3 regions of the Psychrosphaera sp. 1_MG-2023 genome follow, and region 1 is predicted to be linked to each of the others. Evidence: predicted binding sites of a transcription regulator. Region 1 holds the regulator's gene; each other region holds the start of a gene.

Region 1 (10,165 bases):
GCCAACAAAATAGCGGCGACATTAGCTAGCACAGGGACACCAGCTTTTTATGTTCACCCCGGTGAAGCAAGTCATGGCGACTTAGGTATGTTTACCGACGCCGATATAGTGTTAGCGTTATCAAACAGTGGTGAAACAGCCGAAGTCATTTCGTTATTACCGGTGTTAAAACGCATTGGCTGTGCAATTGTCTCTATGACTGGAAAACCAAGCTCAACACTAGCCGTTAATTCCGATGTGCACCTTTATGCAGGCGTTAAACAAGAAGCCTGCCCACTCGGACTTGCACCAACAGCATCGACAACAGCGAGTTTAGTTCTTGGCGATGCATTGGCCGTGTCAATGTTAGAAGAACGTGGGTTTACCGCGGAAGACTTTGCCCTTAGTCACCCCGGCGGAGCACTTGGCCGTAAGTTATTACTCACTAATAAAGATGTAATGCATACTGAAAAACGGATCCCGTTGGTCACTGACCAAGCGACATTAAAACAAGCGATCATCGAAATGTCAGCCAAAGGACTTGGTATGACGGGGATCACCAATGACCAGGGACAATTAGCGGGTATTTTTACCGACGGAGACTTGCGTCGTTGTCTAGATCAAGACAAGCTCGACATGTCCGCCGGTATAGTTAACTATATGACTCGTAACTCAATTTGCAGCGCCGCAAATATCCTTGCCGCTGAAACTTTGCATATTATGGAAGAAAAAAAGATAAACAGTCTTTTTATAATCGATGATAATAACTTCCCAGTGGGCGCGATAAATATGCACGACTTATTAAAAGCAGGGGTACTTTAAATGCGCAGATATGAAACTTGGTATCAGGCAATACCAAATGATGTTGTCGCTCGCGCGCAGCAAATCAAATTATTAATATGCGATATCGACGGCGTTTTTTCAGACGGAACCGTAATCCTAGCCAACAGTGGTGAAGAATTAAAAGGCTTTAATACCAAAGATGGTTATGGCATTCGTTCTTTAATAGATGCAGGTGTTGAAGTCGCGGTAATCACGGGACGCAAATCAACAATTGTGCAAACTCGCATGAGCAGTTTAGGTGTAAAACATATTTACCAAGGTATGGACCAAAAACTAGAAGGTTACGAGCAACTAAAATCAGACTTAAACTTAACCGACGAACAAATCGCATACATTGGTGATGATTTTCCAGATGCTCCGGTAATGTTAAAAGTTGGCCTTGCAACCGCTACAGGCGACGCGCACCCATATATCAAAAGCATTGCTCATTTAGTAACGACATTAAATGGTGGACGAGGTTCTGTAAGAGAATTAACCGACCTACTGATCATGGCGAACTATGGTGAAGAGTACATTACCGAGAATATCACCGGAGCAAGTCTATAATGTTAGCCCGTGGCGTTGTTGTTATATTGTTTTTGGGGATCGTTGCCGTTTTATGGCAGCCCAATTTCGCGCCACAATCGCAAATGCCTTTTGACTTTGAAGAAGAACTGATCCCGGAATTTACCGCTAAATTGCTGCATCAAGAGTTGTTTGACTCTAATGGTGAACTGCAGCAAGAAGTGTTTTCACAAAAAATGGAGCACTTTTCAGAGTTGTCCCTAACTCATTTTATTTCACCTGAATTTATAATTTACCAAGATAAAAAACCATTTTGGCGACTCTCCGCACAAATTGGCGACATGCAAGAAGGTATATTAACCTTAGATAAAAATGTCATCATGGTACAACTTGGCGAAAAGTCATTGATCCAAACCATAACAACAAATTTTTTAGAAATTAACTTAGACTCTAACTTGGTAACAACAGACAATCCGATTACGATTACGGGTGATAAATTGACAATTGTTGGGCAAGGTTTGGTTGCAAATTTAACTGAAGGCACGGTGACACTAACTCATCATGTGGAAACGCTGATTAAAGGTAACAAGTAATGACATTCAAGCGACACGCGTATATCGCCACAATATTGGTTGCTCTATTTAGTATGGCCGTTTCGGCAAACAGCGAAGATTTGAAAATAAAATCGGACAATCAAGATCTTAATTACAACAACAATACGATGTATTTTAAAGGTAATGTTGTTGTTTCTCAGGGGCCTATATCAATTAAAGCGGATGAGCTATTTGTCGACACCCAGGACGGCACCGGTGAAAAATTAATTGCCAAAGGCAGTCCGGCTTTATTTACTCAAATCGACGAAGAAAACGGTAACTTAACCGCAAAAGCAAACGAGATTGAATACTTTGTTACAACTCAAACCCTTAAATTAAGTGGCGACGCAAAGTTTAAACAAGGTGGCTCTGAAGTACAAAGTGGCTCGATCGAATTTGACCTTGCTAAAAAGCGCGTAAAAGCGGATGGCGATGCCTCAACGGGTGGTCGAGTTACCACTACGATAAAAACAAAAAAGAAAAACGGCTAACGACGGAATTAATAACTCGATGACTAAATTAATCGCAACACATCTCGCCAAGTCGTATAACAAAAGGCAAGTTGTAAAAGACGTCAGTATTTCAGTAAATGCCGGTGAAGTCGTCGGACTACTTGGGCCAAATGGTGCCGGTAAAACGACAACTTTTTATATGATAGTTGGATTGGTTCCTAACGACAAAGGTAGCATTACACTTAATGATATTGACTTAAGTCACGAACCAATGCATGTTCGTGCTCGTCATGGAATAGGCTATTTACCACAGGAATCTTCGATATTTAGAAAACTTACTGTTTCCCAAAATATCATGGCCGTGTTACAAATGAGAAAGGACATCAATGCCAACCAAAAAGCCGATTTGTTAGATGATCTTATTGGTGAATTTCATATAGAACACATTCGCGATAGTTTAGGTATGGCATTGTCAGGTGGTGAGCGTAGGCGAGTAGAAATTGCAAGAGCGCTGGCTGCGGATCCTAAAATTATATTACTTGACGAACCATTTGCTGGGGTCGACCCTATATCAGTAATTGATATTAAAAAGATTATCCAACAACTCGTCGCAAAAGGGATCGGTGTTTTAATTACCGACCATAATGTACGTGAAACGCTTGATGTATGTGAAAAAGCCTATATCGTGAGTCATGGTGAATTAATCGCAGAAGGTACACCAGAAGAAGTCCTTGCTAGCGAAATCGTGAAAAAAGTTTACTTAGGTGACCAGTTCACTTTGTAATTTAGTGTATAACCATTAATTAGTATAATCTGATTGGAATTAGATGAGACCTTCACTTCAATTAAAAATGGGTCAGCAATTAACAATGACCCCACAATTGCAACAAGCCATAAGGTTGTTGCAGTTATCCTCATTAGAACTCCACCAAGAAATTCAAGAAGCCTTGGATAGCAATCCTCTATTGGACGCAGAAGACGAAAGTTTAAATCACGAAAAAAGCGAACAATCGATAGAAGATGTATTGGGTGAAACGGAAGGTCAAAACAAAACGACCGACGACGATACCGACTGGGCGCAGGAAGAAATAAATACCACTGAAGCACTTCAAACCGAAACCATCAGTGAAGAGATGTCTACGGACACAACATGGGATGACTACATGAGCGCCGCCCCTGCGAGCTCTGGCCCAGCATATGAAGGCGAAGACACAGTCTATCAAGGTGAAACCACTGACAATATTCAAGACCACCTCCGCTGGCAGTTAAACCTTTCTACGTTTACCGAACAAGATCTTGCAATCGCGACCGCCATTATTGACGGCGTCGACGAAAAAGGCTTTTTACGCCTCACCGCTGAGGACATCGTAGAAGCCATTGACATCGAAGATGTGGAAATAGAAGAAGTTGAAGCGGTACTTAAACGTATTCAACTATTCGACCCCGTAGGCGTCGCCTGCAGAGGGTTACAAGAATGCTTGTCGGTGCAATTGAAACAATTTTCAAATGACACGCCATGGAAATTTGAGGCCATAGACGTTATCGACAATTACATCGATTTACTGGCCAATCGTGATTACCGGACTTTACTTAGAAAAACCAAGTTAAAAGAACCCGATCTGAAAGATATTCTAGAACTCATCCAACAACTTAATCCAAATCCTGCAAGTGTCGTTATCAAAGATGAAATCGACTACGTCATTCCCGATGTAACGGTCGTTAAGAAAAAAGGTCGTTGGTTAGTAGAGCTAAATCCAAATTCCATGCCTAAACTAAAAATAAACGAACAATATGCATCGTTGTCAAAAACCTCAAAAAATACCAGTGACACGCAATTTGTACGTTCCCATTTACAAGAAGCTAAATGGTTTATCAAAAGTTTAGAAAGTCGTAACGATACGCTGCTAAAAGTATCAAACTGTATCGTGCAGCAACAGCAGGGATTTTTTGAATATGGCCCAGAAGCCATGAAACCAATGGTTTTGAACGATGTCGCAGAAATGGTCGACATGCATGAATCAACAATTTCTCGTGTGACGACTCAAAAATATATGCACACACCTAGAGGAATTTTTGAACTTAAGTACTTCTTTTCGAGTCATGTAAGTACAGAGAACGGTGGTGAATGTTCTTCCACTGCGATTAGAGCTTTAATCAGAAAGTTAGTTGCGGCGGAAAATCAGGCTAAACCTCTCAGTGATAGTAAAATTGCAGAGATCCTGGCTGACCAAGGTATTCAGGTTGCCAGACGGACTATTGCAAAATACCGGGAATCATTAAATATTCCCCCTTCAAACCAACGAAAACGACTGGTGTAAACACCTCTCTATATCAACAGAAGGAATTTTTTATGCAAATTAATTTAACTTGTCGTCATATAGATTTAACAGAGTCATTAAAAGAATACGTAGATAACAAATTTGCTAAATTAGAGCGTCACTTTGACCATATCAATAATGTCCATGTGATTTTAGACGTTGAAAAACTGAGTCAAATAGCTGAAGCAACCTTACATGTAAACGGTGGTGAATTGTTCGCCACTTCTGAACATAACGATATGTATGCCGCGATTGATAGTTTAATAGATAAGCTAGATCGACAGGTAATAAAACATAAAGAGAAATTGACCCGTCACTGATGGGTTTAAACTAAATAAACGTGACGCTAGGGACGGCGTCACAAACAACACCTTTTGGCGTAAGCAAAAGGTAGGCAGTTAACCAAACATGAATTTAAAATTATTACTTCAACCAGATTGCACCAAAGTTATTGCTGATTGTAAAAGCAAGAAAAAAATACTTGAACATATAGCTGAAATTGCGAGTGCGCAGCTGCCAAATTTATCTAGCATAGATATTTTAGAGAGCTTGATGAACAGAGAAAAGTTGGGCAGCACTGGTATAGGTAACGGAATTGCGATACCACATGGCCGAATAAAAAATTCGAGTAAAGCCGTAGCAGTTCTCTTAGTTACCCACAAAGGAGTGAATTACGATGCGATTGATAAACGACCTGTAGATATATTTTTTGCCCTGTTAGTACCAGAAGATCAATGCGACACTCATCTGGCAACATTGGCATCGATAGCAAAAACCTTTGACAACAAAGATGTTTTACGCAAAATTCGTAGAGCAGAAACAGATTTGGATTTATACAACATAATAGAAGCCGCCTAAAATGCATATTTTTATTGTTAGTGGCCGTTCAGGCTCAGGGAAGACCGTCGTACTGCGAGTGTTAGAAGACCTTGGTTATTACTGTGTAGACAACCTACCAGTAAATCTATTGCCAGCTCTATCGCACAGTCTCAGTCAAAATTATGAACAAGTTGCCGTTAGCATTGATGTTCGGAATATTCCAGAATCCGAGCAAGAGCTAGTCGAAAACCTCGATTTTTTACCTAAAAACGTTAATACAACGGTTTTGTATATTGACGCTAAAGACGAGGTTTTGATCCGTCGTTATAGCGAAACTCGTCGCTTGCACCCATTATCAAAAAAAGAGTCTGGCCTACCTGAGGCAATTCAAGAAGAACGCAAGCTCCTTGATTCTATTGCGACTCGTGCCGATTTGTTTATCGACACGTCAGATTTAAACGTTCACCAACTAACCGAAATGGTGCGCGAAAAAATTCTTGGTAAATCGGAAAAAAACCTCGTAATAACGTTTGAATCTTTCGGTTTCAAATATGGTGTACCAAACGATATCGACTTTGTATTTGATGCACGTTTTTTACCAAATCCACATTGGGAACCTGCTCTGCGGCCTTTAACCGGCCTAGATTTACCCGTAATAGAATTTTTAGAAGCCGAGCCATTGGTTAATAAATTTGTATTCCAAATTAATAACTTTATGTCGACGTGGCTGCCACATTTGGAACGAAACAACCGCAGTTATTTAACCATTGCCATTGGCTGTACTGGCGGAAAACATCGCTCGGTTTACATCGCCGAGGCACTTGCAAACTTATATCGCTCACGTGAAAATGACGTTAAAACGCGCCATCGTGAGATAAGTCGTTATTTGAAGAGTGAATAAACATGGAAATTAGTCGTACCGTTACCATAGAAAACAAACTTGGGTTGCACGCCCGTGCGGCCACCAAACTAGCGCAATTAGCTCAGGGATTTGAAGCAACGGTAACTATTCAACAAGCAGACAAAAAAGCCAATGCCGATAGTGTGATGGCATTGTTGATGTTGGCCAGTAACCAAGGTAAAGATGTGACCGTAATCGCGACGGGTAACGAAGCAAAAGTCGCTGTTGACGCTATCTGCGAGCTCATTAGCAATAAATTTGATGAAGACGAATAATTAGTATTTTGATTGTTTTAACTTAAATAAAAACAATCAGTTGCTATTAAAAAATGTCATTTTGAGTTAATATTGGCGGCGAGACCACACTTAGGTTTACGTTTCCTTTATATATTGGGCCAGCGATTGGCAATATATCCTTTATAGAAAGTAACTTCATCACACACTAAGGGTTTTATGGCAGAGCTTTTAGAGCAAGAATACAACATCCCTATCGAAGAACTTAATACTGCACTTAGCGGCGGTATGTTTGTGCACGTTAGAAACATGTTGGATTCGATGCCTACTTCAGATATCGCTCTGTTACTGCATTCCTCACCACCAAAATCTCGAACCGTAATTTGGCAATTAATCGACTCCAGTATCCAAGGTGAAGTTCTCGAAGAACTGTCTGAAGATGTGCGTAACCCTATCTTACGTAGCATGACCCCAGAAAAAGTCGCTGAAGCTGCCGGTAACTTAGACGACGACGACTTTGCCGAAGTTTTACGTGGTATGCCAGATACGATTTATCGTAAAGTATTAAAAAGTATGGACAAGCGAGACCGCAAACGCGCAGAGCGTGTGTTGTCCTACGAAGAAGATACCGCCGGTGCATTGATGAACACCGACACAATAACTGTACGTCCGGACGTAACGGTGGACGTCATTTTGCGGTATCTGAGATTAAAAGGCGCTTTACCTGAAGCCACCGATTATTTGTATGTCGTGGACAAAGACGAAAAATTTATTGGTGAAGTCTCCCTCGCGGCCTTGTTAACCAGCCAACCGGTTAGCCTAATTTCTGAAGTAATGGAAACCGATTTCGAAGTCATTCCTGCAACGATGGAAGAAACGGAAGTCGCGTCTTTGTTTGAACGGTACGACTGGATTTCAGCTCCGGTTATTGACGAAAATGGTTTATTGCTTGGACGTATAACCATCGATGACATCGTCGACGTAATCCGCGAAAATGCCGCGCACTCGATGCTAAGCATGGCGGGTCTCGACGACGAGGCGGATACCTTTGCGCCAATCGTAAAAAGTACCCAACGACGTTCTTTGTGGTTGGGCGTGAACCTGTTTACCGCGTTATTAGCCGCATTTGTCTCCAGCCTGTTTGAATCGACCCTCGACGAATTAGCGTTCCTAGCGGTTTTAAATACCATTGTCCCGAGTATGGGTGGCGTCGCGGGTAGTCAAACACTAACTCTCGTTATTCGCGGGATGGCCGTAGGTCATGTTACACAAGCTAACCAACGATGGTTAATGGGCAAAGAGCTCGCTATCGGTTTCTATAATGGTCTAATTTGGGCTGTGTTGATTGCTGGTGTAGTTGCACTTTGGAAACAAGATTTAATGTTAGGCGCAGTTATTGCTTTTGCAATGATGATGAACCTAATCGCAGCCGGACTTTCTGGCGTATTTATCCCCCTAATGCTAAAACGCATGAACATTGATCCAGCGCTTGCCGGCAGTGTAATATTAACCACAGTTACCGACATAGTCGGCATCTTTACCTTTTTAGGTACAGCCACTTGGTTACTGATCTAACTCAATACGCTATACTCTTGCCGAATACCCTATTTTCTTTATATTGGACTGACTTAAATGATACAACTTGGCCGCTTTAATACGCTCACTGTAGTAAAACATGTTGAATTTGGCGCGTTTCTCGACGGTGGAGAAGCCGGCGAAATATTACTCCCACGTCGTGAAGTTGATGACTCAGTGCAAGTTGACGAAGAGATCAGTGTATTTATTTACCTAGATTCCAAAGACCGACCAATCGCGACATTTAGAAAGCCTAAAATACAAGTTGGCGGATTTGCCTATTTAAAAGTTGTCGACGTTAATCGCGTTGGTGCGTTTTTAGATTGGGGCTTAGAAAAAGATTTGATGGTGCCATTTGCAGAGCAAAATACGCCAATGGAAGTGGGCCAATCATATATCGTCACTATGTATATCGATTCACTCGACTTACGCCCTACCGCGTCTTCTAAAATAGACAAATTTTTAGTTGAAGAAAATAACAAGACATTTAAAACAAACGAACAAGTTGAACTGCTTATTGCGTCGAATACAGATTTGGGCTTAAAGGCGATTATCAACCAGAGCCATTGGGGTCTAATTTTTAAAGACGACATATCAAAACGATTATCCTACGGTGACACCGTGTCGGGATTTGTAAAACAGATCCGTGGCGATGACAAAATTAATATCGCGCTGGAAAAAACCACTGAAATTCGTGACCGTCAGAGCCAACAAATCATCGACTTTTTAGTTAAAGAAGGTGGATTTGCCGGCGTTCACGACAAGTCAGATCCGAATTTAATTAGAAAATTATTTGGCATGAGCAAAAGCGCATTCAAAAAAGCCATTGGTGGACTGTATAAAAAAGGTGACATAGTCATCGAATCAACCGGTATCCGACTGATTGAAAAGTAGGCTACACAAGGCCTAGAACAGATCCTGGGGTTGTTACAACTTTTTACATTTAAACAAGTATTAAGCCGTTAAGTACAGGTGACAAGAGTAACGCCATTACGTTATTCTTGTTGGCTGAAACTATGTGCATAATATTGCATGTAAAAATTTGTGTTCAACAAAGGATTTTCAAAATGAAAAAGTGGACTCTACCGGTAATTACCCTTGCCGTATTAACTGGTTGTAATTTGGTTTCACCATTTGGTGACGCTGACAAACAACAAGTCATCGCTGGTATCCCGGTTATCGAAGAAGTAACTGCGGAGCCTGGCAAAACAGTTATCCCTTATAAAAAACTCCAATTGGAAAACGGCCTAACGGTTATTTTGCATAAAGATACTTCCGATCCACTTGTTCATGTAGACGTCACTTATCATGTTGGTTCTGGCCGTGAAGAAATTGGTAAATCTGGTTTCGCACACTTTTTTGAGCACATGATGTTCCAAGGCTCAGAAAACGTGGCTGACGAGCAACATTTCAAAATAATCACAGAAGCTGGCGGTACTTTAAACGGTACAACCAACTCAGACCGTACAAACTACTTTGAAACCGTACCGGCTAACCAACTAGAAAAAATGTTATGGTTAGAATCAGACCGCATGGGTTACTTGTTAGATGCGGTAACTCAAGAAAAATTTGAAGTTCAACGCGAAACCGTTAAAAACGAACGTGGTCAGCGTGTCGACAATCGCCCTTATGGCCGCTTGTACGAAACAGTATCAGCAGCGCTTTACCCAGAAGGACATCCATATTCTTGGCCTGTAATTGGTTATATGGAAGACTTAAACCGCGTTAACGTTAATGACTTAAAAGCCTTTTTCCTTCGTTGGTACGGCCCAAACAACGCGACATTAACGATTGGTGGTGACTTTGATGAAGTAGAAACATTATCACTTATCAAAAAATACTTCGGCTCTATTCCTCGCGGCCCTGAAGTTAACATGCCAGAAAAAACCATGGTGACACTTGACGAAGATCGTTATATCTCTATGGAAGACAACGTACATTTGCCACT
Region 2 (10,165 bases), on a different contig from region 1:
ATTTCACCAACTTCATCTAGAAAAATTGTCGCACCATCGGCTAGTTGAAACCGTCCTAATCGATCGGATACCGCGCCTGAAAACGCGCCTTTTACATGCCCAAAAAATTCACTTTCAAACAGTTCCGCTGGAATAGCAGCACAGTTAACCCGGATTAGTGGCCTTGCTTTTCTTTGGCTAACTTCGTGTATGGCTCGGGCAATTAACTCTTTACCTGTACCTGACTCACCGGTTATGAGTACATTTGCATCCGTCGGTCCTACAAGTTCGATTTGATGCACCATATGTTTAACTTGAGAACTGTTACCAATGATTTGGTGATGGTTAAAGTCTGCATTTAGCTCTTCTTTTAGATACGCATTTTCCATTTCCAAGCGCGCTTTTAATGAGTCCACTTGTTCCAATGCATTGCGCAGTTCAGACTCGGTCTTTTTGCGCTGGGTAATATCACGAAAAACCACTACCGCACCAACTAAAATACCGTTTTCAGTTACAGGAGTACTCATGTATTCAACTGGCATAGCCCGACCGGACTTACACCAAAACACCTCGTTGTCGACACTGTGCACCTCTCCGTCATGGAAGGCTGCGAATATAGGACATTGATGCGTGTGATAAGGAGAACCGTCTGCGTGTGAATAATGTATTGCCTCGTGAATATTAACGCCAATCAACTCTTCTTTGGTCCAGCCCAATAATGCTTCGGCAGCTGCATTAACAAACGTTGCGTTGCCTTTGGTGTCGACACCATAAATTCCGTCACCTACAGCCTTTAAAAGCAATTGATTTTGGCGCTCGATTTCTTCAAATACGGTTTCGTCCTGGCTCCAATGAAACATACCAGCTTGGTATTTTTCATTAAGCTTCGACATAAAACGTCTTTTATCGTTTTCAGCGCGTCGCTCACAACTCAATAAGATACAGTCATCAAGCTTGTTTGCGTTAATCTCAAGCCCGATAGATATGCCGCTTACCTGTATGGTCAATTCATCAGACCACGCCTGCCCTTGCTCCAAAATTTGCTGTGTAAATACCATAAACAAATCTAAACACTCAGAGAAAAACTGCGTCGCCGTTAATAGTTCAAGTTGCTGCTTATCGATGCCAAACATTAGCTCCGCTTGCTTATTGACACGTAATAGACGGTTTTCCCGCGGTTCTATCAACACCATTGCTGTAGGTGCTTTATGAAATAAGTGATTTAGCATTAAAAACCTCAAGTCGCGTTCGATGCAAAGCATATTCCCTCGCATCCGAAACGTAGGTGATATCGTTGTGTTCTTCTATTTAGTAATTAGACCTTCAATCTTTAAGCCAACAACGACATTTCGTTGAAATAACCACGAAAAATCGTTACCAACGAAATTTCGTGGTTGAAAAAAGAGCCATAAAAACAACATAACTTATTAATATACAACAACTTAACAACAACCTATCGTTTGGCACAAAAGTAGCAATAACAGATACAAGCACTAATTTATTTAACAGCTCTGCGGCAATTTGACTTAAACAGACTTACGCAGATCAATGAATGCACCACCTAGGTTCAATTCAGCCCAAATAGAATCAAACTGACAAAGGTATCAATATGAAAAGAATCGATGTAACAGAGTTAATATTTGCCATAAAAAAAGAACGCGACCTGACTTGGCAGGCAATCGCCGATGCAATTGGTAAATCAGATGTTTGGACTACCTCAGCGTGTTTGGGCATGAATAGTTGCCCACCTGAAACCGCAACTAAACTTGTAGAGTTCTTAGGATTACCTGAAGACGCAAAAGCTTCTCTTATGAGTTTCCCGACCAAAGAGTGGGACAAGTCAATTCCTCAAGATCCTTTAATCTACCGACTTTACGAAGTTGTGGGCGTTTATGGCGACACACTAAAAGAAGTTATTCAGGAAAAATTCGGCGATGGCATCATGAGCGCTATCGATTTTTCAATGGAAGTAGATAAAGAAGAAAACCCAAAGGGTGACAGGGTGATCCTAACTCTTAACGGTAAATTTTTACCTTATAAAACCTGGTGATCGATTTTGGTGCAATTGCATTCGAAGGACAATATTTACAACAAACACATTCTTTTACAGTGCAATAAAACGAGTCTAAAAAACCTTAAAAACAATAATTACAACAAGTTAACTTACTGGCATTCATTATGCTCTGTAAGTTAATAAAAATAATACACAACAATTTTCAAATTAGAATAGGCGAGAATAATAATGGCGTATATCGAACCAAGTGAGTTTGTCACAAAGATGGTCGACGCAGGTGAACAAAAAGTTTACATGTCGACGAAGGACACAATAATTAGGGCTTTTATGGCCGGAGCAATTTTAGGTTTGGCGGCCATATTTGCAATTACCGTTGCAACAAAAACGGGTAGCGCTATCTTAGGAGCCTGCCTGTTTCCGGTTGGTTTCATCATGCTTTATTTAATGAAGTTTGACTTGCTAACTGGTGTATTTACATTAGTACCACTGGCTTTATTTGATAAACGTCCCGGCGTTACTTTTGGTGGCGTAATGCGAAACTGGGGACTGGTCTTTATCGGTAACTTCGGCGGGGCGTTAACAACCGCATTTTTGATGTCCTTTATTTTAACTTACGGCTATTCAGCAGATGGTGGGGCTATTGCAGCAAAAGTCGCTTCAATTGGTGAATCAAGAACCGTAGGTTACCAAGAACATGGCATAGGCGGTTGGATTACAATTTTTATCCGCGGTATGTTATGTAACTGGATGGTTTCAATGGGTGTTGTTGGTGCGATGATTTCGACCTCTGCTGGCAGTAAAATGGCGGCAATGTGGATGCCAGTTATGCTGTTCTTCTTTATGGGCTTTGAGCATTCAATCGTGAACATGTTCTTGTTCCCGTTTTCTATGATCATGGGTGGCGACTTCACCGTATACGATTACCTACTTTGGAATGAAATTCCAACGGTATTAGGTAACCTTGCAGGTGGTCTATTGTTAGTTGGCTTGCCTCTTTACCTTACCCATGTAAAAACATCACCGGAACGTAAATTGAAAGCGAGCTAATTAGCTTCTAAAATTTATCTTTGCGACTCCGTCTGCCTAGCTAGCGGAGTCTTTTTTTAGGAATCCGACAATGAATCAACCTCTCGCAGTGACTATTGGTTATGCAACAAACAAGGGGTTAAAACCCGTTAACCAAGACTTCGCTGGCAGTGTTGTTCCTAAAGAACCTCAATTGAGCGCCAAAGGCATTGTCTTAGCGATGGCTGACGGCATAAGTTCTAGCGATGTTAGCCAAGAGGCAAGTGAGTCAGCCGTTCTGGGATTTTTGGAAGATTACTACTGTACGTCTGACTCTTGGTCTGTCAAATCATCAGCGCAGAAAGTGATAAGGTCAATTAATTCATTATTATGTGCTCAAACTCAAAATAGCCCTCACCGATTTAATAAAGACAAAGGGTATGTTTGTACCTTCAGTGCGCTCATTTTAAAGTCTAATACTGCTCATATACTCCATACTGGCGATACTCGAATTTATCGACTTGCTAATGGCGAACTAGACCAATTGACAGAAGACCACCGAAAGGTCGTTTCAACCGAGGTTAGTTATTTAACTCGAGGATTAGGGATAGATCAAAATTTAGAAATCGATTACCAAACTCAATCGCTGGAAAAAGGCGACATATACATTTTGGCAACTGATGGCATATATGAATTTATCGAACATGAAGTAATGCGTAAGATAATTGCCCATTCCATTACATTACAACACGCGGCGGGCGACATTTTGGCAGCCTGTTTAGAGGCTGGCAGTAATGACAACTTATCAATTCAAATAGTTAGAGTGGACCATGTCCCGAATTACGAATTAGAAGAAGTTCACCGACTTACGAGTTTGCCTTTACCGCCAAGACTTAACGCCCGAATGATATTTGACGGTTTTGAAATTATTCGTGAAATCTACATAAGTAGCCGTAGCCATGTATTTTTGGCGAAAGATATTGAATCTGAACAGTTAGTCGTTATTAAAACGCCTTCAACTGAATTGCGCTCAGATACCGCTTACCTTGAGCAGTTTATGCTAGAGGAGTGGATAGCAAAACGTGTAACAAATCCATACGTTGCCAAAGCAGTTCTCTCTAGTCGTAAACGTAATTACCTTTACTTAGTGACTGAATACATCGACGGCATTTCTCTTGAGCAATGGATGATAGACAACCCAAAACCCTCGTTAATTCAAGTTCGTTCAATAGTTGAACAAATTGCAAAAGGGTTACAAGCCTTCCACCGACAAGAAATGATCCATCAGGATATTCGCCCAAAAAATATTATGATTGATAGTAACAATACCGTGAAAATCATTGATTTTGGTTCAACCTACATTGCTGGGGTAAGTGAATACGACAACGAAATTCGAGGCACTATGCGATATTCTGCACCGGAGTATTTCTTAGGAAAAGCCGGTACACAATGCTCAGATCTCTATTCTTTAGCAGTTATAACTTACCAAATGCTCTCAGGCTCATTTCCATATGGGACCAAAATTGCGCAGGCAAAAAGCTTTTCTGCACAGAAAAAGCTTAATTACCAAACTCTCATTGATGATGACTCAGAATTACCCGCTTGGGTGGATGATGCTTTGTATAAAGCTTTGCAAATCGACCCACTACAACGATATCAAGTATTGTCTGAGTTTATACATGATCTTAAACATCCAAGTTCCAGCTATGTGTCACGCACTAAACCACCTCTGATTCAGCGAGATCCAGTGATGTTTTGGCAAGGAATAAGTTTTGGGCTGTTTATTTTGCTGGTTATCCAGTTAGCAAAATAGATTTATCAAGGGCTTTACCTTGGCGTATTTGAAACATGTTAGGGAGAGTTGGCAAACAACACACAATTTACATTGCCCATTGTTTGCCTTTATTGATTTTAATTAAAAATCGTCCGTATCATGGCTGAATAATATCTCAGCACCGGCTTCGATTTGTAACTTGAGACTTGCTACTTTTGGCAATAATCGTTGAAAATAGTAGCGACCTGTTTTTATTTTTGAACTCGCCAGCTTTTTATCTTCAACATCAGACACGGCCACCATCATTTTCGCCCACATATAGCCGTACATGACATAACCAAAAAGGTGCAAGTAATCAACAGATGCCGCGCCAATTTCGTTTGGATTTATCGCAGCTTTAGTTAATACCGTTGTTGTTACGGCAACGAGATCATCCACCGCGTCTGACAATGCTGCCATTTCCGTTGGAAAAACACCGCTTTGTTCTGCAATAAATTGTTTAATTTCAATGGCAAATAACTTAGCCGTTTCGCCACCATCCATCGCAACTTTTCGGCCCATTAAGTCAAGTGCTTGAACGCCATTGGTGCCTTCATATATTTGCGTTATTCGAGTATCGCGAACCAGTTGCTCTTGCCCCCACTCGCGCACATAACCGTGACCGCCAAACACTTGTTGCCCCGCGATACACATATCTAAACTGATATCAGTAACAAATGCTTTAGCTATAGGCGTTAATAGCTGCGCTTTTGCCGCTGATATTTTTGCTAGCGCTGGGTCGGGCTGATATTTAGCAGCGTCGAGTTGAGTTGAGACATAAGTAGTAAATGCACGACCACCTTCGTTCATAGCCTTCATGTTTAACAACATGCGGCGAACATCAGGGTGGACAATAATTGGGTCAGTCGCGCCTTCTTTCATGCGAGGTAGGCCTTTGCCCTGTCCTCGGTCTAGTGCGTAAGCGAGTGCATTTTGATAAGAACGTTCTGCCGCGCCAAGTCCCTGGAGTCCAACTAATAAACGCTCGTAGTTCATCATAGTGAACATGCACGCTAGACCTTTGTTTATTTCACCAACTAAAAACCCCTTTGAACCATCAAAGTTCATCACACATGTGGCGCTGCCATGAATACCCATCTTGTGTTCAATCGAACCACAAGTAACTTTGTTTTCTGAACCTAAGCTACCGTCATCATTAATATTAAATTTAGGAACAATAAACAGAGATATACCGCGAGACCCTTCTGGTGCCCCCGGTAATTTAGCTAATACTAAATGGACGATGTTGTCTGTTAAATCTTGTTCGCCACCTGAAATAAATATTTTGCTACCGGTGATTTCATAACTGCCATCGCCGTTATCAATTGCTTTGGTTTTTATTAAACCTAAGTCAGTTCCTGCGTGGGCTTCGGTTAAACACATGCTTCCGGCCCAAGTGCCTGCATACATATTTGGGAGATAAGTGTTTTTAAGATCTTCTGTGGCATGAGCATGGATTGCTAAACAAGCACCAGCAGTTAACCCGGGATAAAGAGCAAATGCTAAGTCAGCACTACACATCATTTCTTCGTGCATACCAGCCAATGTTTTTGGCATCCCCATTCCACCGAACTCTGGGTCTCCAGCTAAGCCAATCCAGCCCCCCTCAGCGATAACATTAAAGGCATTTTTATAAGCTGTTGGTGTCGTCACCGTGCCGTCATCCCAACTCACGCCGGTTTCATCGGCTTCTCGGCTAAAAGGTGCAATGGCTTGTTCAGTCACTTTTGCGCTTTCTTCTAGAATAGCTTTTGCTGTGTCTAAATCGATTGCTTCACTTAACGCGTCATTGTTGGCCCAAAATTCTTGGACTTTAAATACGTCAAATAGCAGGAAGTTCATGTCGTTGACGGGAGCTTGGTATTGACTCATGTTCTATCTCTTTTATTTATCGTTATTAACTGGTCATACTACTTAAGTAAAAAATTAAAACAAACGTTTGAATTAATTTTTTTAACTTTCTCGTATAAAGATAGACTCTGTTTGGATGTTTGCCCATATTGTTGTGATGGGTTACGCCCTCCTTCTTTATTAATTTGCCTAAACCTGCCAAATTACCTATTTTCTCAACAACTGTCGATGACTATCGAAATTCCCGCGATTTTAGCTCCAAGTTTTCAAGCTCGGGAGTCAGGTCAATTAACTTACCTGCGATAACATGGGTTACTTGCTGTTCTTTTTCTAAGATCCCCTTTACTTTTAAGACCTTAGCGGTGAGGTAACTTTGCTTTTGTGCCCTTGCTGTCGCTACCCAAACCACCACATTGGTATTGCCCGTATCGTCTTCTAGCGTAATAAAGGTCACCCCAGATGCCGTGCCTGGACTTTGTTTTCCGGTCACAAGTCCGACAACGGTAACGGGCGTTTTATGTTTAACATTGACTAAATCCGTCGCTGAGGTAAACCGACCTAGCCGACCTGACTGCCTTAACAATTGAATCGGATGTCGGTCCAAGCTCAGCCCTAACGCCGAATAGTCTTCAATCAACTCTTCATATTCGCTCGGGGCAATTTGATATGTTGAGGGCGTATCACTCACTTGAGAAAAAAGCGGTAAATCGTGTTCCATATCCATCATTTGCCAACGGCTCGAAAACCGGTCTCCAGAAATACTTTTAAGTGCATTGCTGCTGGCCAGCGCTTCGAGTTCGTTACGTGCAATAGACAATTGCTTTAGTTGCGAAACATGACTAAATCGACACCCTATGCGGTATTGAACGATTTTATCCACGGTAATTTTTCGAAGGCCCTTAACGAGCCTAAATCCGATACGTAGCGCTAACTGCCCGGCTTCCATTTGCAATTCATGATCCCAATTTGAGTGGTTGATGCACAAAGGCAAAACATAAATACGATGTCGCTGTGCATCTTGAACAAGCTGTGACGGTGAATAAAACCCCATGGGAAGACTGTTTAATAAAGCGCAATAAAAGACCTCTGGGTAATAATATTTTAACCACGCCGATACATAAGCCAATACCGCAAAACTGGCCGAATGCGATTCAGGGAAACCATATTCACCAAAGCCACAGATTTGTTTAAAAATACGCTCAGCAAATTCCAACGTATAACCACGGGCCAACATGCCCTCGGTCAGCTTAGTTTGAAACTTAGTGAGCTCACCGTTTTTTTTCCACTTGGCCATTGCCCGTCTAAGTTGGTCGGCTTCCCCGCCGGAAAAACCCGCGGCGACCATAGCAAGTTTAATGACTTGCTCTTGAAAAATAGGCACCCCCATTGTCCGACTTAATACATCCTTGACCGCCGTTGATGGATAACTGACCTCTTCTAATCCCATCCGCCGCTTCAGATAAGGGTGCACCATGCCGCCTTGAATAGGGCCAGGCCGAACAATAGCAATTTGGATAACTAAGTCGTAATAACAATGGGGCTTTAATCTAGGCAACATGCTCATCTGAGCCCGTGACTCAATTTGAAATACCCCAATCGTATCGGCGTTTGAGATCATCTTATACACATTAGGATCGTCACCGGTTGCGGTTATGTCGGCAATCGAAATGGTTTTTTGATAGTAGGTTTTTATCAAGTCAAAGCTTTTTCTAATGGCGGTTAACATACCTAATGCCAGTACATCGACTTTGAGCAGTTGCAATGTTTCTAAGTCATCTTTGTCCCATTGAATGACAGTTCGCCCTTCCATCGCTGCATTTTCGACGGGTACTAACTCATACAGTGGGCCGGCAGATATCACAAAGCCTCCGACGTGTTGCGATAAATGCCGCGGAAATCCCTTAATTTGCTCCACCAGCTCAACAAATTGCCTAGCTTTTAATGACTTGGGGTTAAGCCCTAGTTCAACAACTTGGTCAATCCAGTGTGTCGCGCGGTCTCGGCGATTAATGTTTTTAATAAAAAATTCTAACTGCACATCATTAAAGCCTAGAGCTTTGCCCACTTCCCTAATGGCGCTTTTCATTCTGTAGGTCACAACTGTTGCCGCAATTGCTGCGTGATTACGACCATATTTTTGATAGATATACTGGAAAATTTCTTCTCGCCGCTGATGTTCAAAATCCACATCAATGTCTGGCGGCTCGTTGCGTTCTTTTGAAATAAAGCGTTCAAACAATACACTTATTTGGGACGGGTCTACCGCTGTAATTTCAAGGCAATAACACACAACTGAATTGGCCGCTGAACCTCGTCCTTGATACAAAATATTCTGTGATTTAGCAAACTGTACGATGTCGTAAATCGTGATAAAAAAATGCTCATATTCCATTTCTTTTATCAGCCCGAGTTCCTTTTCGATTAGCGTTTCGAGTTCCGGTTTTAACCCATGTGGGAAACGGCGTTTTTTACCCTCTTCTACTAATATCCGTAAATAAGTCGTGGGAGTTTGATCTTTTGGGATCAGCTCTGATGGGTATTCATATTTGAGCTCCCCCATATCAAACTGACAACGGTTAGCAATGAGTAACGTTTCAAACAGGTATTCGTGTTTATACAGCTTGACCAATTTTTTAAGGGGCCTCAAGCAACGCTCTGCATTGCTTATTCCTTGACGACCAAGCTTATCAACAGTCGTACCAAGGCGTGTCGCATGTAATACATGTTGCAACGGCAAACGCTCGGGGTTGTGCATTAACACTTGCCCACAAGCAACCATGGGGATGTGCAAGCTAACAGCTACTTGTTCGCAGTGCTGAGTATAATGTTGCTCTTCATCGTTTAATGTTCTGGTTATGGCTAACCATAATCTATGTTGAATACTTTTGTTGAGCCCAAGTAAGAACCGCCCCCAGTGTAAATCAAGCTCTGCATCACCATCGGCGTGCCACAAAACTAAACAATGCTTTAGAGATTTAAGATCCCACTCGGTTAACTCGTATTGCCCTTTTTCGCAGCGCCGTCGACTGTTTGTTATCACTCGACATAGCTCAGCGTAACCTTGCCGGTTAGGGCACAGTAAGGTTATTTTTAAGTCTTGTTGAAATTGAAAATACGCGCCAACGATCAGCTTAATAGGCAAGTTATCCTGCCGTATCTGACTATATGCTCGGACAACACCAGCAACAGAACATTCATCGGTAATGGCTATTGCGTTGTAACCTAGCAAAGTCGCTTGCACCACTAATTCCTCTGGATGGGATGCGCCTTGCAAAAAGGTGAAATTACTAAAACAGGATAATTCAGCATAACTCATGATTGTTATTTACTTGCCGTTACGCAAAGTACCCCTGTAAATACCAATTTTTTTGTGGCGTACGATATACCCAGCACAGTCGCCCCTTGTCGCTACGGGCAATATAGTAATCTCGCTGAATTGAATGTTCGTGCCACCAATTGGTTTGTATTCGCTCTGGCCCATGCAATATAGAGACATGTTCCTT
Region 3 (10,165 bases), on a different contig from region 1:
TGGAGCAGGCAGGCAAAATTGCGGTGGGTGTCTGCGTTATTTAATTCTGGAGGTGGCAAGTAAAAAAGCGATGGGTGTCTGCGTTATTTTATTCTGGAGTTGGCAAGTAAAAAAGCGGTGGGTGTCTGCGTTATTTTATTCTGGAGTTGACAGGCACAATTGCAGTGGGTGTCTACGTTATTTTGTTCTGGAGTTGGCAAGTAAAATTACGGTGGGTGTCAGCGTTATTTTTTCTGAAGGTGGCAGGTAAAATTGCGGTGGGTGTCTACGTTATTTTATTCTGGAGGTGGCAGGCACAATTGCAGTGGGTGTCTGCGTTATTTTGTTCTGGAGGTGGCAGAGAAAATTGCTGTGGGTGTCTGCTTTATTTTTTCTGTGGGTGTCTGCGTTATCTCGAATAAGTTTATCGAGGATCTGGCCCAGTTTATTATCTAGATTAACCCTCAATAATATTTGCATTTATACTTTGTTGAAAACGTTCTCTGTATTCCCTTGGTGTTAATTCAACTAATTCCACAAAAAGTTTTCTAAAAGAACTAACATCTTCATATCCGACTTTTAAAACGATTTGTTCCAATGATAATCCACTGCATTCCAATAAACGTTTTGCACTCTCGACTCTAATTTTTTGTAAATAATTCATAGGGGTATCATTTAGTACCTTTTTGAATCGTCTTATTAGAGTTCGCTTCGTTGTGGCAAATTTGTCTGCAAGTAAATCAAGGCTAATTGGTTGAGAAAGGTTTTGGATCATCCATTGTTGGATTTTTTTGATTAGATCATCATGATGACGCTCAGGTAAATCTAGCAACATAAACGGGCGCTGTGAACAGCGGTTTGGGTCAATTAACATAAGACGAGATATTTGATCAGCAAGTTGACCATCAAATAACTCCTCCACTAGCTTTAAACACAAACTTAAATAAGATGTTGTTGCCCCAGCAGTAAAAATTGCTTTATCTCTAACCACTAATTCATCTAACTGGAGAGTAACTTGTGGATATTTTTGAGTAAATATTTTGACTAGCCACCAAACTGTCGTTGCCTTTTTTCCATTGAGTAAGCCAAATTCAGCTGCAATAAAGGTGGAACTGCAAAACGTTGCTATTGGAACCGCATTTTTTTCACACTTTAGAATATCTTGTTTTAGTGGGGAAATTTTTGTTAAGTATTTAGTAAGTGTTTTATCGTCATAAGAAACACCGCCAACAATAACAGCCGCTGAAGGTAGAGCGACATTTTTTAGCGAAGTGGCGTTAATGACTATTCCGCCATCACAAGTAATATTATTTCCATTTGGTGATATTACGTTGACTGTAAATAGATCGGTATCTTGATTGTTTGTGACTTGCCAAAATCGATTGCAGATCATAAAAAAATCAATGATGCCAGTTAGTTGAGAAGCCATCGCGCCATCTGCCGCAAATAATACAATACTTTTCACAATATCCTCCGCCTAATTTAATAATAACCAGTTTGTCATTATCAGCCTGTTTTAAGTCAATAATGACACTTAATCTGCGAAAGTCAAAAAGTTAAAGTGGGTAGACTGAAAATAAAGAGGGATTTGATATGAAAAAAACAAGAATGATTAATGTACTGATTGGCGTAGCTGGGCTATTTGCATCATTTTGGATTAACTTTTTTATTGAGCTTCCACTAATTGGGTATCTTGTTGTTGTTCCAATTATTTGTCTACCCAGTATCATTATTTTTTTACAAGGACTATCAATGTGGTTTTATCAAGAAGAATGAAGCATTTTTTTCTATAAAAAAAGGCCAACGTCGCGTTGGCCTTATGCTTTCGTTAGATGTTATCGTTTAAACACGGAGTTGAACTTGTCCATCGTGACTGCGAACTTGGTAGGTTTTTAGTTCTAATTCTTCTTCTATACATCGACCTGTCATTAGACAATATTGTTGCTTATACAAAGGTGATGCAATTACAATTTTACCTTCAATATCACCAACAATTCCTCTAGACAAAACATTAGCCTTGCCAATTGGGTCGTAATTTTGAATTGCAAAAAGATCGTCGTATTTACCGACTTTAAAAATTGCTATTTGTTCACCATTATGGAGTGCACACACACCAGTGTTTTTGTTTATGTCTGAGACATTGCAAATTGTTTCCCAAATTACTTCCGTCATTATTGTGTTCCTTATTCTACTTCTAACGCTGAAATTTCATTGCCTTTTGCTTTAGCAATTCGTTCAGGAGAGGCGATGCGAGCCTTATTTTGACCACGGTCAGCTTCATAAACTAAACGGTCATCGGTCGCTTCAGAGTTAATAAAATGAGCAAATCGTTTTAGACGTTCGGGGTTGTTGAGTGTTTTCTTCCACTCACATTCGTAGGTGTCGACAATACGCTCCATGCTTGCTTCTAAATCAGCACAAATATTGAGTTTGTCATCTACGACTACTGATTTCAGATACGCTAAACCACCTTCCATATTATCCATCCAGACTGATGTACGTTGTAAGCGGTCAGCTGTCTGGCAATAGAACATTAGAATTCGGTCAACATATTTTATTAGCGTTGCATCATCTAAATCGGATGCGAATAAATCGGCGTGTCTAGGTTTCATACCGCCGTTACCACATACATATAGGTTCCAACCTTTATCTGTTGCGATGATCCCAATGTCTTTGCTTTGCGCTTCAGCACATTCTCTCGTACAGCCTGAAACGCCCATTTTTAGTTTATGTGGAGAACGTAAACCCTTGTATCGCATTTCCAAGTTAACAGCCATGGAAACAGAATCCATCATACCGAAACGACACCAAGTACTTCCGACACAAGATTTAACAGTACGTAAAGATTTGCCATAGGCATGACCGGTTTCAAATCCGGCTTCAACCAATTCATCCCAAATTAATGGGAGTTCGTGTAGTTGTGCGCCAAAAAAGTCAATTCTTTGTCCGCCGGTAATTTTAGTATAAAGGTCGTATTTAACGCCAATTTCACCTAACTTCATTAGGCCTTGTGGGGTAATTTCACCCGCTGCAATTCTTGGAACAACGGAATATGTGCCGTCTTTTTGCATGTTGGCTAAGAATATATCGTTGGTATCTTGTAATTGGATATTGTCATCGGAAAGGATATATTCATTCCAATGAGTCGCTAACATAGAGCCTACCGCAGGTTTACACGTCATACAGCCAGAGCCTGAACCTACTTCTTCAATTAGCTGGTCAAACGTTTTGATGCTTTTAGCACGAATAATGTCGAACAATTCTTGTCGAGAATATTCAAAATGTTCACAAAGGTTGTTATTAACCTCAACGCCCATTTTTTCAAGTTCGGCATTTAAAACCTGGCCAACCATTGCTGTACAACCGCCACAACCAGTCCCCGCTTTAGTACAGCTTTTTAAGCTTGGTAAATCTGTTGCTCCTGCTTGTATTGCTTCAATTAAATCGCCTTTTGAAACGTCATGACATGAGCAAATTTGTGCGGAATCAGGTAGGGCATTAACGCCAAGTGCACTGCCTGCTTCACCATCAATGGCAGGTAATATGAAAACCTCGGGTGCTTCAGGGAGTTGCATTTTTTCCAGCATCATTGGCAACAACGTACCGTACGCCTCAGTGTCGCCAACTAAAACAGCCCCTAATAGTGTGGATTTATCGTTTGATACAATAAGGCGTTTATAAATGCCTTCAGCGTCGTTAATGTAAGTGTAAGTTTGAGCGCCTTCAGTTCGAGCATGCGCGTCACCAATACTGGCAACATCAACACCCATTAATTTTAATTTTGTACTCATATCAGCGCCGGTAAAAGTAACGTCTCCACCGGTTAAATGAGAAACAGCTGCTTTTGCCATTGTATAGCCAGGCGCCACAAGACCAAAAATACGTCCGCTCCATAACGCACATTCGCCTATTGCGTAGATATCTTTGTTAGACGTTAAACATTGGTCGTTGATGACAATACCACCGCGTTCACCAACTTCAATGTCTGAACTTCGAGCAAGTTCATCCTGAGGACGAATACCAGCAGAGAAAACAATCATGTCGGTTTCAACATGAGTCCCATCAGCAAAGTTCATACGGTAGCGACTTGTTTCACCGGGAACGATTTCTTTTGTATTCTTTTCTGTGTGGACATGAACCCCCATAGCTTCAATTTTAGAACGAAGTAGAGTACCGCCACCTTCATCTAATTGAACTGCCATTAAGCGAGGCGCAAATTCAACAACATGAGATTCTAAGTTTAAGTTAACAAGTGCTTTTGCACATTCAAGACCCAATAGACCGCCACCAATAACAACAGCAGATTTACTCTGGCCTGCTGAAGCTGTAATTGCCTCTAAGTCTTCAATTGTTCGGTATACAAGACAGTGTTCGCCGTCGCCTCCAGGAATAGGGGGGACAAACGGGAATGAACCGGTTGCTAGGATCAGTTTGTCATAAGACTCGCTGCGACCACTTTCAGTAACAACGATTTTGGCTGCTTTATCGATACTGACAATTTTGTCTTTTATGATAAATTGAACGCCGTGTTCATCGTAATAATCTTCTGACGTTAACATCAAATCGTCTGCTGTTTTACCTTCAAAATATGAAGATAATTGCACACGGTCATAAGCTAAACGCGGTTCTTCTGAAAATGTTGTGATGTGGAAGTTTTTATAGTCTGGATGTTCGATGAGTGATTCAATGAATTTGTGACCCACCATACCATTGCCGACGACGATCAGTTTTTGCTGTCCCATAATGAAACCTTTATTAATTTTAGAATTTAGTAAAGCTAGACAGAGCGTTGTAATTTCGTCGTTGAAACTACCGGTCAGATTTGACCACCTTCATTGGTATCAGAATTTCTTCTGGCTTCTAGCGAAGCAGGCATGAGCCTTTATGTTTTGATGACTTGGGTACTGCAAGTAGAATACCAACACAAAATCAAGGGAGATTCATCGACTTCTTGTTTGTAAGTTGCTGTTTTTTATCGTCATTTGTTTTTGTAGGGGTTTTGAAGGTAAAATAAGCTTGTGCTTGCATGCACTGAGTTTGTGCAAATTTTGAATTTTTCTCACTATTACCATGCATACTGCCATCTCATGTTTGTTCGTGTATTTTGATTAAAAGGTATGGGTCGGGTAATGGAACTTGCATTGTTGACAGGTAAATAGTTAAGTTTACATGCCTAGCGAAGGGTGTTTATTAAATGTTAAATTGACATCCCATAACAAAGACACCCACCGATAATAAGCGATTGTGAAGCGAAACATAACAAAGACACCCACCGATAATAAGCGATTGTGAAGTTGGCCTTTTAACGTTGACACCCACTGATATCTTGCAATTTCAAACGGCAGACATCCAACGACATGGAAGTAATAACAAATAATAACAAAGACACCCACCAAACATAACAAAGACCCCACCGATATTAAGTGATTGTGAAGTTGACCTTTTAACGTGACACCCACTGATTTTTTGTAACTTCAAACGGCAGGCATCCAACGACATGGAAGTAATAACAAAGACACCCACCGCAATTAAGTGATTAATATCCAATCTAAAACATATTTTGCTATTTGCTCAGGTGTGAAATTTTATAGGGGAATTTATTTTGAACAAAAAAATTGAAGGGGCTGAAATTGCCCAGTTAAAGGGGAATGTATTTCTAGTCAGTCCCCTGAGAGTAACTAAACGTTTTACAAAGATTCGAGTGCTTCGTATGTGGTTGATAATAGTTGTAAAAATTCGTTATGTAGATCTGAAATTGTTAATTCGTCTGAGTTTTTTCCTGCTGCTTCTAAAACTGACGATTCTTGCTGAATTTTCACAGCACCTACACTGGCAGAGGCTCCTTTTATAGAATGGCACGTTTTTCCATAACTTTCCCAGTCTGAAAGATCGAATTGTGCTTGAAGGTCAATTACATTTTGTTTCAATTGAGTCACGTACATTCCCACAATAGACAAATATAGCGACTCATCATCCATGCAATTTTTTATTCCCAGTCCAGTATCAAATCCATCAATTTGGGAAATACCATCTATAGCCATTAAACACTCCAAACTTAATTTATCATCCTAACTGATTATAACCTTAATCGTAATTTCTGATAAAACAAACAATTTTAATGAAAAAGTAATTAATTTAAGCGTTTACCAGTCTGTATCCCAAGATTGCAATTCAATAATGTCGTTTATTTGTACATTACTCATAAAGTCGGTGTCTGTAGACTCAGCAATTGCTGAATTTTCGTATACTTTTACAATTCTTTCTTTATAAGGGCTAATGACGATATTGGTTAATAGATTACCCAAATCATCTATCGTGTCTGAACGATAAGAGACTCGATATTCTTGACCTATAGCAACACCTTGACCTGCACCGATGTTGATCTGTATTTGCTCACCATCCTTGATTCCAGATATTTTGCTTTGCAGTTTTTGGCAATTTAAATTTCTATGGATATCATCTCTTATTTCAGTTAAGAGTCTTTTAATGGCGTGACCGTATTCTGAGTTCCAAAATTGAGTGCTACTAATGTTTACAGACATTTTATGATCGAATGTCCAGTCGGCAGCCGTATGGAATCTGTTTTGGTATAGAATTTCGTGCGTGAGAGCGTTAGCAATGATCAACTCCATCGTAAAGTATCGTTCAAACTGATCGTCTTCCCAAAAACTAAAAGAATTGGTTTTATCGCCAAAGGAAATGTCACTAATGCGACCGAACATCACAAATTGGGCATTTGCGTTTTGTGCTACAGCATCGATTAGCTGATATCTCACTTTACCTTGTTGTTCAAATTCGGCATTTATATTTAGCTTTTTATCAAACCAAGCAATTGGGTAAATGGTATTCGCACCGGCTTGAAACATTTTCATTAGTTGCCTAGGAACTTCTTTTTCTAATCCATAAATTTCGCCAACTTTTGCATCTTGCCAGTGTTGAATTGGAAATTGTGTAATAGCGATTTTTTTGCCAAATTCTGATGCATAACATTCGCGGTCGGAAGGAAATATGTCGGCGCGAATAGTGACGCTTATAAATGAACCTCTTTGCCGTTCTTCTACAATTTCAACAGAATTGACAGCGCCGACAGAATTAATGCTAACTTGATCATCTATTAGTAGGCCGTGAGACATTTTTTGAATACTTGAAACATTAGCGCCTGAAAATAACATCGCTTGCTTCAAAGCGTCTTGAACAGCTCGGTTTTTTGCGCTTCGTACGTCGCCATGGCGCACTTTTGCCTGTCCAGTGGCCTCATACCATTCAGCATGGGCAAAAAATGGTAGTGTAAACATCAGTAATACTAGACGAGTAAATAGCTTCATAAAAAGTACCAGGTTATTTCAAGTGACAAAAAAATGTCACTTAATCGATTTTATTCAATAGATGTCTGCGTTTAGGGTTTAAATTAGCAATAACTAGACCACTTGCTCAAAATAAATTGCCTTCACACTATAATGGCTACATTTTTGGCTTAAATATTGTATATGGTAAGGATACTAAATGAGAAGTTTAAGAAATTGAGAGCCATCAGTTTATATTGGAACTGCCTTTATATTTCAGTAGGAGTCGAATAATGAAGTTTATACGAGCAATGTTAATGAGTTTAACGGTGTGTTTTATTGCGTCCTGTTCGAACTTTTTAGACAAACATGTTGTTTGGGAGTACGAAAAACCAGATCATTTTCCTGTTTTACGATCTATAGGCTACGCTCCGATAAGTGCTCAACCGGGTGATAATGAACAGATCAAAAACATTATGGCTATGAGAGCGTCAAAGCTTGATGCCTATCGTGAACTAGCAGAACAGGTATATGGTCATCAAGTTCAAGGGCAAACAAGTATGAAAAATTTAATATCGTCTGATGATAAAGCGCGTTCAAGAGTTGAAGGTGTTATTAGAGGTGCTAAAGTGATTAAAGCCTATGCAGTTGGCGATACTTATGCAACTGAATTAGAGTTAGATATGTCACTGGTTTATGACTTATATCGAATTGAAACCCGACCGCGAAAAATTAAAAAGGTCGAATATTATTAGAAAGCTTCAATAGCTATATTGAAGCTTTCTCACTAAATTTTATGAATTTGTAATCTCTACTTTTTCACATAAACTCATCGCCAAATTATTGTCATAATAAGCAGCTTCGTTGATGAACGTCGGATACAACGATACGGCTTCATCAAAATATTTGACGGAACCGTCAAATAAGACAAATAGGGGATCTCCAGGCTTTAATTCCTTAAAATCCCCGCCCTCAACATGTTTATGTACCATTCCGATTCTTTCACCTTTTGAATTTAGCGGTAACTTAATACTTTTTAAATAGCGAAATGCTTCAATACTTGCCGGTAACGTTGGTAAGCTGTCATTATTATAATGCTCGACAAAATCTAAAATATGTTGAGTCATTCTGGCCATTTGGTCGTTAACTTCGTGTTTTAAAACGCCCTGTGGCACAGGACCTACCTCGACAATTACACCATAACGTCCAACAGTACATAACAAATGGTGTTCATCATTTTCTTTGTGATCTTCGTCGAGAAAAATAATAACTTCGGGCATAACACTTTTTAAATACAGTGACAAAAGATCGTAAAATCGACCTTTTTGCGGTACCAATAACGTTGGACCCATATTTGACGTTGTGTTGTGTAAATCAATGACTAAATCTGACTTTGGATCGTGTTTTGGTCCAATTTGTAAGTTTATCGCCTTAGCTCGGGATTGTTCATAATTTGTTAAACTAAAATCGGATAGTGATTCTGCTGAAAACTGCCTGTTTAAATCTGAGTCTTGGTATCGGCGGTTTGCTGAAATTGCATTGGTATTTGCCAGTAATAATTTAGTATCAAACGAGTTCCTCTCACAATCCTTATTATTTAACCATTCGTTAACTAGATATACCCCGGCAAGTTCATTGCCGTGTGTGCCACCTACAATAGCAACTTTGTCTATTTTGTTATTTTCCATTTTTATACTTCTTCAAATCTATATGGGTTTAGATTACCAGTTTGAATAAAAGGATAACAATAAGAATTTGTATCTGTTTAGGCAGTTTAGGAATAGGTTAAATCATCAAGTTTATAAACTTACCCATGGACCGATTTTATTACTATTTTTCGACGACTTCACTCAAAACTTAGCAGATAAAACTTAGCAGACAATAAAACTTAGCAGACACCCACTCACAAAAATAAAACTTAGCAGACACCCAACTAATGTTTCATTAGGTAACCAACTCCAAGTTAACGAAATCGAGTTGCAGTCTAATATTTTTTTTTAAAAACTGTACCTAGGTACAGGTGACACAGGTAATAAAATGCATCATTCTGTTATCGCAGGAAGCAAATCGGTTAAATATTTACTTATTTAATTTTGCAGGAAGCAACAATAACAAGGCGAACAACTTTGTTACAGCAGGAAGCAATATGCTCAAGGATGAGCATCCACATCTAAACTGTAAGGAACTCAATGGCACTTGCTCGACATAAACAGGTTTCAATTATCGCTACTCCTTACTATCACTGTATTTCACGCTGTGTTCGACGAGCGTATTTATGTGGTGTCGATAAAACTACTGGGGTTAATTATGAGCATAGGCGTATTTGGGTTGAAAAACGGTTATTAGAACTTCCTAAAATATTTGCAATCGAAGTTTGTGCGTACGCAGTTATGCACAACCATACCCATAGCTTACTGCATGTTAAGACTGATCAGGCTGAAAGTTGGACTACACTGGAGGTATTATGGCGGTGGCATCAAATTTTCAAAGGAACTGTGTTGACCCGAAAATATGCAAAGGATGGAGCTCAAAGTTTAACGAAAACCGAGCAGGAAGCTGTAATAGCCACAGCAGAAGTTTACCGCGGGCGTCTATCCTGTATTAGTTGGTTTATGCGTGTGTTAAATGAGGGGATCGCTAGAAAAGCGAATAGAGAAGATAATTGCACAGGACGTTTTTGGGAAGGCAGGTTTAAATCTCAAGCGCTTTTAGATAATTCTGCTATTTTGGCTTGCATGGTTTATATAGATTTGAACCCTCTGCGCGCTGGTGTATGTAAAACGTTAGGTGATTCAAAATATACAAGTATTTTTCACAAACTGAATGCGGCATCGACCGGGAAAACTTTTAGTAAATTGAAAATATTTAGTAAAAACGATAGCTCAGATTTTACTTTGGACACC

What was found. Region 1 encodes sigma-54, which starts transcription at its own class of promoters, with help from an activator protein. Its sites were predicted from a motif close to GTTGGCACGNNNNTNGNNT; they were not measured.
Region 2: a site for sigma-54 is predicted at 1,439-1,457, ahead of cynS (cyanase). Genes of this name have one in related genera too.
Region 3: a site for sigma-54 is predicted at 7,448-7,466, ahead of Q4575_RS17240 (LPP20 family lipoprotein). Genes of this name have one in related genera too.

Annotation. Positions count from the first base shown of each region.
Region 1 is NZ_JAUORW010000019.1:42,723-52,887, forward strand. Features, by position in the region: gene Q4575_RS16405 (KpsF/GutQ family sugar-phosphate isomerase) at 1-801, shown strand, start outside; gene kdsC (3-deoxy-manno-octulosonate-8-phosphatase KdsC) at 802-1,368, shown strand; gene lptC (LPS export ABC transporter periplasmic protein LptC) at 1,368-1,919, shown strand; gene lptA (lipopolysaccharide transport periplasmic protein LptA) at 1,919-2,410, shown strand; gene lptB (LPS export ABC transporter ATP-binding protein) at 2,430-3,155, shown strand; gene Q4575_RS16430 (RNA polymerase factor sigma-54) at 3,199-4,689, shown strand; gene hpf (ribosome hibernation promoting factor) at 4,722-5,009, shown strand; gene ptsN (PTS IIA-like nitrogen regulatory protein PtsN) at 5,098-5,547, shown strand; gene rapZ (RNase adapter RapZ) at 5,549-6,409, shown strand; gene Q4575_RS16450 (HPr family phosphocarrier protein) at 6,412-6,684, shown strand; gene mgtE (magnesium transporter) at 6,862-8,217, shown strand; gene Q4575_RS16460 (S1 RNA-binding domain-containing protein) at 8,275-9,111, shown strand; gene Q4575_RS16465 (pitrilysin family protein) at 9,285-10,165, shown strand, end outside.
Region 2 is NZ_JAUORW010000017.1:78,839-89,003, reverse strand. Features, by position in the region: gene Q4575_RS15745 (sigma 54-interacting transcriptional regulator) at 1-1,208, opposite strand, end outside; gene cynS (cyanase) at 1,589-2,029, shown strand; gene Q4575_RS15730 (formate/nitrite transporter family protein) at 2,222-3,040, shown strand; gene Q4575_RS15725 (bifunctional protein-serine/threonine kinase/phosphatase) at 3,111-4,811, shown strand; gene Q4575_RS15720 (acyl-CoA dehydrogenase C-terminal domain-containing protein) at 4,914-6,683, opposite strand; gene Q4575_RS15715 (error-prone DNA polymerase) at 6,895-9,978, opposite strand; gene Q4575_RS15710 (DNA polymerase Y family protein) at 9,998-10,165, opposite strand, start outside.
Region 3 is NZ_JAUORW010000021.1:53,356-63,520, forward strand. Features, by position in the region: gene Q4575_RS17210 (GlxA family transcriptional regulator) at 437-1,444, opposite strand; gene Q4575_RS17215 (hypothetical protein) at 1,573-1,755, shown strand; gene nirD (nitrite reductase small subunit NirD) at 1,822-2,151, opposite strand; gene nirB (nitrite reductase large subunit NirB) at 2,163-4,721, opposite strand; gene Q4575_RS17230 (Hpt domain-containing protein) at 5,667-6,020, opposite strand; gene Q4575_RS17235 (flagellar assembly protein T N-terminal domain-containing protein) at 6,123-7,304, opposite strand; gene Q4575_RS17240 (LPP20 family lipoprotein) at 7,556-8,017, shown strand; gene Q4575_RS17245 (aspartoacylase) at 8,057-8,950, opposite strand; gene Q4575_RS17250 (transposase) at 9,452-10,165, shown strand, end outside.